DNA from 3 places in the Sinobaca sp. H24 genome. Region 3 is predicted to be linked to each of the others. Evidence: riboswitches for the same ligand, from Rfam matches in the RefSeq annotation. Region 3 holds a riboswitch; each other region holds the start of a gene.

Region 1 (3,276 bases), on a different contig from region 3:
TTTTTGTTTTCCCTATTATTTTTTGGTCTCGTGTTTCTGCTCAGCCTCAATCCTAATAAGCTTGTTACGACAATAGGATATGTTATTACACCCGCTCTGCTTCTTTCTATTATACTGCTTGTTGCCGGAGCTTATGTTACCGGCTTTATGGGCGGAGGAGGGCCTCCGTCCAATGAATATGCTTCCCAGGCAATCGGAAGAGGCTTTGTCGAAGGATACTTAACAATGGATACTATCGCAGCTTTAGCCTTCGGCTTGATTGTTGTAAATACGCTGAAAGAAAAAGGTGCATTGGACCGCCGCGAGGTACGGCGCTCCGCTGCTTCCGCCGGCATTATTGCAGGTATTGGTCTTGCCGCTGTATATATTGCGATTGGATGGCTCGGCGTGCACAGCGGTCCCCGCATGCTTATGGAGAATGGCAGTGAAATTCTTACTTATTCTGCAGGAGAGTCTTTCGGTTTTACAGGTACTATTCTTCTTGGTTTAATCGTTACACTAGCCTGTCTAACTACCTGCATCGGCTTGGTAACCGCATGCAGTCAATATTTTCACCGCTATCTGTCCTTTCTGCCTTATTCAGTGCTCGCTCTGCTTTTGACCGTACTCAGCCTTCTTGTAGGCAATCTGGGACTGAACACTATTATTTCCTTATCGGTTCCGCTGCTTGTTGCCATCTATCCGCTTGCGATTGTGTTAATCCTAATGGCCTTACTAAATGAGAAAATAACACTGCATCGGTCCCATTATATTGGAGCCATTGCCGGAACTATTGTTGTAAGCGCCTATGACGGATTGAAAGAAGCAGGGCTTGTGCCTATCGAAGGTGTTGGCCTGTATTCCCTTCTCCCATTCTTTGAGCTGAACCTGGGCTGGATACTGCCAGCTCTCATCGGGTTTGTGATTGGTCATTGTTTTAGATCAAAATCAATCTCTTATTAAAAAAAAGCGGGGCTGCTGGATTATTTCCAGCTCCTCGCTTTTTTATATTCTTACGTAAACCATAGTGGAATCTTTGCCGCTTTGAAAAATATTGTCTCCTGTGTACATTAGGGTGACATTATTCAAACGATCTTCCATCTCTTTTATTTTCTGTTTTGCCACATCGAACGCACAATATCCGAGAAAGTAGCCATTTACATAAAGAGAACATTTATTATTGGTTAAGTAAACAAGCTTAATATGTCTGTTCATAATATTCGTATAGTACACACCGCCCCTAAGCCTCACCAAATCGTCATCCTCCGTTCTATAATGTTCTTTTTAAAGAATTAAATACATTATATAACGAAAAAACGGATTTGAAAACACTTAAATGAAATAAAATGCATTTTAACGAACAATATTTGTTCTTTATATAGAAAATAATCAAAATAAAAAAGGATCGAATGATACGATCCTTCTCTAATTTTTAATTCTCCACTTGTTGAATTCAAGAAACTCCTTGAACTGATCTTTGGAAACGCCTGAATTCATGGCTTCCTCTACTATTTCCAACCACTCATTATCGAGCTCTTCTTCGTTAATCTCTGATTGTTCTTTAATTAAAAGATCAACCGATATGTTTAACACCTTAGCAATTTTCTCTAAAAACTGGATCGATGGATTTGTTTGAATATCTCTTTCCAGTGCACTAAGATATGATTTCGCGACTCCGGCCTGATTTGCCAGCTCTGTCAACGATAAACCCTGTTCTTTTCGAAGCATTTTCACCCTTTCACCAATCATCGCTTGAACTCCTTTGTATACTGTAGTTTGTAATTTGCTGTAATTATAACATATAACGAATTGAAGTATGTTATAGTGAACGACATTTTTTAAAATCTGCATATTTATGCCTATACTTATATTTACATAAAATAAAAAAATAAGCCATACGAAATGACTTATTTTTCTTCATTATTTGGTTTGTCTTAAGAATTCTTTAACCTCACTAGGGGTTAAACCAGCTTCTTTAGCCTCAACCATTAATTGTAACCAATCTTGATCAATCTTTTGTACTTTTGGAATTACTAGTTCCATCAACCCTCACCCGCCTTTAGGAAATTTCCCCAGGCAGTTCAGCCGTCTTAGCTGCAATAAGCCTTAGACCTGTAACTTTGCGAGACTGCCTTTCAGCAGCTTTGCCTTTTTCTGAAGGTTGCTTGTTAGTGTTTTTAGTTTACTACATTTTTCATAAAAAAGGTAAAAAATGCCTAAAAGAATAATTATCAGAATTTTCTTTAATTATTAGTATCCTGCTGTACTTCCCCAAATAAAAAAGGGATTTTTTTGGGGAGAATCTTTATATGAACCGGCGTTTCTTCGTACACTTCTCCATCTGTATCGGCTTTCATTACTTTTTCTGTTTCCAGCTCTACTTCGGAGGCTTGAATGTATTCAATAGAGCTTTGTTCCAAGTCATACATAAAAGGATTTTTGGAATTAAAAAACTCTTTTAAAAGCGGTGCTCCGCTTTCTTTTATAATATATACATCTATAAGTCCGTCATCCAAAGAGATTTGATCGCCCGGAAGACGGTTCGTCCCAATAAAATTCCCATTTGCGAGGAGGATCATTACCGCATCATCCTTGTATTCTTTTCCATCTGCTTTCAATGTAAATGTAAATGGTGAAGCATTATTGAACGTTTGGAGTGCGCTGATAAAATAGCTTACTTTACCGAGCATTCCTTTCAGCTGATCATCTATATTTTCAGATGTTTCTGCAATCAGGCCGATCCCATAGAAGTTAGAAAAGTAACGATCGTTCATTTTTCCGATGTCGACATACTGTATATGATTTTGCTCCACTACTGCGGCTGCTTTTTTTAAGTTCTGCGGGATCAGTAAGGATCTCGAAAAATCATTACAGGTGCCCGTTGGAAGGATACCGGTAACTGGTGGGTTGTCAAGCCCGGACAAGCCGTTAATAGCCTCGTGTACCGTTCCATCCCCTCCCATGATCATAATGATATCAAACTCATGGCCCTGTTCACGGCAGAGCTGCTCTGTATGTCCTTTCTCCTGCGTGAAAGTAATAGTAAGCTCTTTTGTCTGCATAGCGAGCGTACCGATCGTTGCATCCAGGTTTTTCTGGATTTCATTATTTCCTGAAGCTCCGTTTATCAATAACCACATCTTTTTATACACATTTACCATTCCTTCATTCTGTAACTTCTTTACCCCCTATTCTATACCCTATTTTCTCCTATCAAAAGCTTTTTAAAACCCCCGCCGGAAATTCGGCAGGGGTTCGTTATTTCTTTTTATATGGTAAAACCTTATGACGGTATTC
Region 2 (3,276 bases), on a different contig from region 3:
TACTGCGATTGCCACGCTGCATGCGTTTCGTATGCTAGGTATGGCCATGCGTAATGATGCCGATGACCACAGCTGGTCTTAATCGACTGTCAGAGGATTTAATTCCACACGGAACAGCCATGACGAATACAATGAGACAGGTGGCGGGATCAATCGGTACGGCGGTTCTCATCACTATTATGAGCAGTGTTGCTGCAGGTTCGGCAGCTGCACCATCTGATGCATTGATAGAAGGAGTTAACACGGCCTTTCTTGTTACAGCGGGAATTTCCCTTCTTGGACTGATTTTATCCTTCTTATAAAGGGTAAGAAAAAGCCAAGAGAATCATTCCAGCCCGCTTCCGAGAAAGGAAGCTAGTCTTCCCCCGGAATTAAAAAAAGCCTGCAGAAAATGCACGCCCGGCGGTGTAATAAAATAAATGTAAAGCCCGATACTCTTTACGGAGTACCGGGCTTTTTCCTGCTTTTCGATACATAGGGACTGGCCGGATCCCAAAACCGCCATGGGTAATCCACCGCTTCCCCGCTGTTATCAATGCCGACCCGCGGCCCCGATGCGATATCTTCCGGGGCGCTGCCTTCCAGCAGATAGATTGAGGCATCTTCGTAGCAGCATTTGGCGTAATCTCCCATAGTAATGCCCATTGCTTTCGTCAGTTTGCCGGGTCCGTTCGTCCATTCCAGCTCCTTCCGGCCGTTTCTGCGGATTTCCATTAAATCCCGGCCGGATACAGGTTCTACAGCTCTAATAAGTACAGCCTCCGGATTGTCTTCTGGAGCAGATACAATATTAAACAGGCAGTGGGTATGCATCGTATAGGTGTATACATGGCCCGGCGATGCAAACATGATCTCCGTTCGTTTCGTACGTCTGGCACCATAGCTGTGAGCCGCCCGGTCTTCAGGTCCTATGTAGGCTTCTGTTTCAACTATTCTGCCGGCCGTCCTCCCTTCGGAGGTTTCTTTTACGAGCGTTCTGCCAAGCAGTGCCCTGGATAATTCCAGAGTCGGCAGATGAAAAAATTCTTTTTTAAGACGTTTCATTGTATTTTCTCCTCTATATTCGGGATAAAATAGCCGAAAATAGTTACTTCGACTCATGATTGGAACAATATAAAGAACTATAATGTTCTATATAACGTATATTAATTTATTTATTCATTCATTTTCTTTTAGGGAGGGTAATCCGTACATGATTGGTGAAAACATACGAAGGTACCGAAAACAAAAAAGAATGACATTGTCAGATCTTGCTTCAACTACCGGTATCTCCAAATCGTATTTGAGCTACATTGAACGAGGAATTAAGCATAATCCCTCTATTGATGTTCTTGAAAAAATCACAGAAGCACTCGAAATTAATATTTCCAGTATTATTACTGATACACCAGCTCCTTCGTCAGAACATGGAGTCATCGACGAAGAGGGCAGGCCTTAATTCAGGAAGCAATTCAGGCCGGTATCAGCAAAAAGCAGTTCCGTGATTTTCAGAAATTTATACGCTATGAGAAGTGGACTTCATTTGAAAAAGATAAGAATGCCAATTAGTCTTTTCAGGACATACAAAGAGCATGTTAAAACAATACACTTGTTTTAACATGCTCTTTACGTGTAATAGATGGTAAAAAAGATAATAACACCCTTTTTCATCGTTGTATACTACCCTTCAATTCTAATGCTTTTACTTCTTAACTTTTTGAAAAAAAGGCAAGAACCTCGTCTTTAGACATCCCTGCTTCTTTAGCTTCTTGTATCAGCACGAGCCATTCATAATCCAATTCTTTTGTTTCCAATCTTTCCAACCTCCCAAGCCTTTATAGGATCTCTCCCCAGGCAGCCCAGCCATCTTAGCATATAGTGCCTTAGACCTGTAACTTTGCGTACACATTTTTCAATGAACTTGCCTTTATCTGGAGGTTGATTTTTATATCTTACCACCACCCTGGCAGCAAGTAAAATAATCAGATTTGAAAATCCTATTATCCCCTTCTAAAAAACCTCGTAAGCCTTGAAAAAGGAATACGAGGTTTTTCATGTATTTTCTTTTTATAAAAACGAAAAGCGGCCGCCAGCGTATTTTTCACCTGGCAGTCATTAGATTATTTGGTTATTTCTATAAATACTACTTTTAAATAATCTCCTTCTTTGTAAGAAGCCGTATATGGATGATCATCAGGCAGACGGACACGTTCGGTTACATTTTGATTTACTTCCGCTTTGATGCAGGCTTTATCAATCTGCTTCTGAAATGCCTTCATTCCAAAGCCGCCGAAATTTGTTGAGGCAATGATTGTTCCGCCGTCCTTTATGATGGAAATAGCGTCTACGAGCAGGGAAGTGTAATCTTTTGCTGCAGAAAATGTCCGTTTCTTTGTTCGTGCAAAGCTTGGGGGATCGAGGACGATCACATCATATGTGATATTTTTCTTTTTGGCATAATCAAAGTAGGCAAACACATCCATGATCCTTATTTCCTGATCTTCACTTATAACTCCGTTCAGCTCAAAGTTTTCCTGAACGCGTGACTTGCTTCTGTTCGCTACGTCAACATCCACTGTTTTTGCAGCTCCGCCGTGATGGGCGGCTACCGAAAAAGCACCGGTATAGGAAAAAGTGTTCAGAACGGTCTTACCTGCGGAATACTCATCGCGCAGGCGTTTTCTTGCTTCCCTCTGATCCAGAAATATTCCAACCATCGCTCCATCATTCAAATATACCGCAAACGTCATTCCATTTTCTTTAACGTGCAGCGGAGCAGGTGCCTCTTTTCCTTTTACAAAGTCATCGCCTTCGATATACTGTCCCTGCTGCTGAAAGCGCCGTTTCTCATACAGGCCTTCGTAGGCGGTCACTGCCTCCAGCGCGCGGATGATCAGGGAGCGAAACGCATAGATTCCCGCACTGTACCACTGCAGCATATAGTAGCCGTTAAAATAATCAATGGTCAATCCACCGATGCCGTCTCCTTCACCGTTAAATATGCGAAATGCAGTCGTTGATTCATCCTCGAAAAATGCCTTTCTTCTCTGCAGGGCAGCACTGAGTTTTCCAACAAAAAACTGCTGGTCAATGGCCTCCTCTTTTTTGTTTGTAAGAATCCAGCCGATGCCTTTATTCTGCAGCCCGTAATAGGCTTTCGCGATAAATTGGCCCTGCGGGGTCATTAAATCAAAAACAGTCCCTTCTTCTGAAAGCTTTTCCCTTTTATTGACCATATCTTCATGGATTAGAGGATACCCCTTTTGAAACGTTTCAACAGCTTGTTTGGAAGCGGAA
Region 3 (3,276 bases):
GCCACCTCATCATAATCGAGCGTTAACGTCACTTCATCATTTTTAATATTGTTCACTGCTTTTGCCATAGTATATCCCCCTGATTGTATAGTAATAGATGGACTGCTGTGGATAAAATGTCTAGCCGGGTATATTTTTAATACTATTCACCATTTGCTGCCTTCTAAAACGTACCTGGACGTCTGCCGATTATTACTCGTTTATTTTAACATGTTACTTATTATAATATTATACCTTTCATTTTTCTATGGATAGTTCTTTTAGAGAGAATGCTATGTAGAGCGGATACAGTTGTCTCTATTCGTATTACATTAATATAGACAGTGTTAGAATGAGCTGAATAAAGGGAATAGACGAGAAAGAGAGAATACTATATGTAAATGGAACTTTATCCTTTAAATAAATAGAAATATAAGATAGTACACAATAGTGGAATTAATTGGATATTTTCAGTGGAAAGGTAGTATATTATATATAATCGAAGAAAATAGTAGTATGTACAATTAGAGAACAGTGTCCGGATAGTTCTTTCTGGAGAGGATGCGTGCTATGAAAATGGACAATAAAGAAAAGCCGGCTGAAGAATTTGAAATTAGTACATCGATATTAAACTCGCTTCGGGATCAAATCTGCGTGATCGATCATATAGGAACCATTATTTTTGTAAACGATGAATGGATTCGAGCGTCCGCAAGAAGCAGCGAGTTCCGTGACATACATGGAATCGGTGTGAATTACCTGCATAAGATTGAGAACAATACACATTTACACGGAGGCCTGCTTTCCATTCTTTCAGGAAAAGAAGAATATTTCACGTACGAATATTCCTGCCACACGCCAACGGAAAAAAGGTGGAATCTCATGCAGGCAACGCCGCTGCTGGCAAATGGAAGCGGAAGGAGGGGTCTTGTCCTCCGTCATGTAGACGTAACCAAACAAAAGCTTTTGGAGCTGCAGCTAAAGCAGCAGGCGGAAACAGACTCGCTGACCGGCTTGTATAATCGAAGATATTACGAAAAGCGGCTGGAGGAGGAAATCTCACTGCTTCACCAGAACGGATCGGATTTATCCTTGCTTTCGATCGATGTAGATAATTTTAAAATGGTCAACGATATGTACGGGCATCTGGTAGGAGACATTGTTCTTAAGCAGCTTGCCCTTCTCCTTAAAGGATCTACAACAGAAACGGATATTTCGGCCAGGGTCGGAGGGGATGAATTTGCTGTACTGCTTCCGGGGACCAATTCTGATCGGCTGGAGCAGGTGGCGGCCGACATACTTAGAGTGGTACAGGAGCAGAACAGCAACAGCCTTAATCCGTATCCGATTACGCTTAATATTTCTATAGGCGGGGCTTGTTTTTCCATTGGAGATTCGATGGAAAATGTATTGCAGAAAACAGACCGGGCTTTATATGGAGCCAAGAATCTTGGCAAAAACCAAATTAATATTGTATAACGCGTAAAAAAGAAGCCGTATGGTTACGGCTTCTTTTTTGAGTCATCGGCAGTCTGCAGATAATTCCTGACTTGTTCAACAGTGAGGCCGGCTTTCTTGGCCTCGAGGATCAAATCCATCCATTCACGGTCCAGCTTTTTCTCATTCTGTCTGTTCATCAACCCTCACACCTTTAGAAGTATTCCTCAGGCGGTCCAGCCATCTTAGCATTATGCCTTAGACCTGTAACTTTGCGAAACTGCTTTTCAACAGCGTAGCCTTTTTCTGAAGGTTGGTTATTGTTTTTATTGTACGTTGAAAAAGGAGGAAAAAATAGCAGGAAGTTTCCATTTGTCCATGTTTTTTTGGACAGGTGGTATCACATACCTGATTTTCAAAAGAAAGGGACCATTGTTCTAAAGGTTGATTGTGATTATAATAGAAGAATAGAAGAGACAGGAGAAGGAGGTTATGGAAGATCGATTAAAATTTGCTGTTATTTATGCGGCCCTTGTCTTTGTCATTGCCGTTCCTTTTACCTTTGTTGTAAAAGAAAGTGATGTCAGCTGGGGACTGAGCTCGGGACGAGCGGGATCACCTTTTTGTATTGGTATTTTACATATAAGAAAGAAGCAAAGGCCGTTGGTGCCACCCGCTATAACAAAAAAACCAAGGGGCGTGCCGGCTCTAAAATGATTTACGCGAATATCATGTACAGCTTTGTATTTGCCTATCTTATTGTGACAAATAGTTACAGTGACGGCAACTGGCTGATGCTTCTTCTGCTAACATCGCTGCTCTTTCTGGGTGTGCAGCTGTTTCAACACAATAAAGAAAAATTGGTGAAAGAATAAAAAATTGGTTTTATGAAGGCTGAAACTGGAGTGTGATCTCCTGTTTCAGTTTTTGTTATTTATATGCTTCTTTCTTATCACCCCTCGTTCGAACTGGTTATTAAATATATTCTGGATCATTCCATCATTTCCTTCAAAAAGGTAGTAAAAATCCAGCGCTGAAGCTAGAGAATGTGATTATGGGCTTTATGTGTAATAATTTCTTCCGAGCGATCGGTAGCCGAAGGCGGGGCAGGGGACAGGGCGGAAATTTCATCACGCCATTCCGGCGTCATAGTAATATCGAGCGAATTCAAAGAATGCTCAAGCTGCTCCGGGCTGCGTGCTCCAATAATTGGAGCGGTGATACCAGGATGTGATTTAGCCCAGGCAACAGCGAGAGAAGCGGGATGGAGGCCGTGGCTGGCTGCATAGGAAGAAAAGCGTGCAGCGATATCGAAATTAATGGTATCCGCATAACGATCCGTGTACATTTTCTGCTCCACTAAACGTCCCTGAACGGGTCTGTCTGTCACCCCGTATTTGCCTGTAAGGAGGCCGCCTCCAAGCGGGCTGTAAGAGATAACGCCAACCTCTTCGGAATCAGCAAACGGCAGGATTTCCACCTCTGCCTGGCGCTTAGCCAGGTTGTACATCGGCTGAATCAGCTCGAAGCGGCTGAGATGTTCTTTAGCTGAAATGCCAAGCGCCTTGGCGAGCTGCCAGGCTGCCCAGTTACTGGCCGCGGGATAAAGAATTTTCCCCTGGCGCTGCAGGTCATCAAGAGCACGGAGGGTTTCTTCCATCGGAGTAAGGGGATCGAATTTATGTAGAAAATAAAAGTCGATCCGGTCCGTTTTCAGCCGGCGCAGGCTGTTCTCGACTTCCAGCATAATATGGCGCCTGGAGAGTCCGCGTGCATTTACGTCCGACCCGGTCGGGTTGGCTACTTTTGTTGTCAGCACAATCTCGTTCCGGCATTCCGCGATAAAGCCGCCGAGAATTT

What was found. Region 3 has a riboswitch for cyclic di-GMP ahead of MMY81_RS10640 (anti-repressor SinI family protein). Riboswitches for the same ligand answer to the same signal wherever they lie in the genome.
Region 1: it holds a riboswitch for cyclic di-GMP, as region 3 does, so the genes downstream of both, MMY81_RS17720 (anti-repressor SinI family protein) here and MMY81_RS10640 (anti-repressor SinI family protein) in region 3, are expected to answer to the same signal.
Region 2: it holds a riboswitch for cyclic di-GMP, as region 3 does, so the genes downstream of both, sinI (DNA-binding anti-repressor SinI) here and MMY81_RS10640 (anti-repressor SinI family protein) in region 3, are expected to answer to the same signal.

What each region holds. Positions count from the first base shown of each region.
Region 1 covers NZ_JALBWT010000014.1:23,852-27,127, forward strand. The annotation lists gene brnQ (branched-chain amino acid transport system II carrier protein) at 1-942, shown strand, start outside; gene MMY81_RS17710 (hypothetical protein) at 985-1,233, opposite strand; gene MMY81_RS17715 (helix-turn-helix domain-containing protein) at 1,405-1,728, opposite strand; gene MMY81_RS17720 (anti-repressor SinI family protein) at 1,900-2,022, opposite strand; cyclic di-GMP riboswitch class I at 2,052-2,138, opposite strand; gene MMY81_RS17725 (diacylglycerol/lipid kinase family protein) at 2,223-3,131, opposite strand; gene MMY81_RS17730 (hypothetical protein) at 3,238-3,276, opposite strand, start outside.
Region 2 covers NZ_JALBWT010000032.1:79-3,354, forward strand. The annotation lists gene MMY81_RS25940 (MFS transporter) at 54-302, shown strand; gene MMY81_RS25945 (DNA-3-methyladenine glycosylase) at 439-1,044, opposite strand; gene MMY81_RS25950 (helix-turn-helix domain-containing protein) at 1,193-1,438, shown strand; gene sinI (DNA-binding anti-repressor SinI) at 1,689-1,793, opposite strand; cyclic di-GMP riboswitch class I at 1,830-1,915, opposite strand; gene MMY81_RS25960 (class I SAM-dependent rRNA methyltransferase) at 2,100-3,276, opposite strand, start outside.
Region 3 covers NZ_JALBWT010000006.1:113,478-116,753, reverse strand. The annotation lists gene MMY81_RS10650 (hypothetical protein) at 1-68, opposite strand, end outside; gene MMY81_RS10645 (sensor domain-containing diguanylate cyclase) at 550-1,458, shown strand; gene MMY81_RS10640 (anti-repressor SinI family protein) at 1,482-1,616, opposite strand; cyclic di-GMP riboswitch class I at 1,644-1,727, opposite strand; gene MMY81_RS10635 (hypothetical protein) at 1,909-2,133, shown strand; gene MMY81_RS10630 (hypothetical protein) at 2,130-2,291, shown strand; gene MMY81_RS10625 (aldo/keto reductase) at 2,456-3,276, opposite strand, start outside.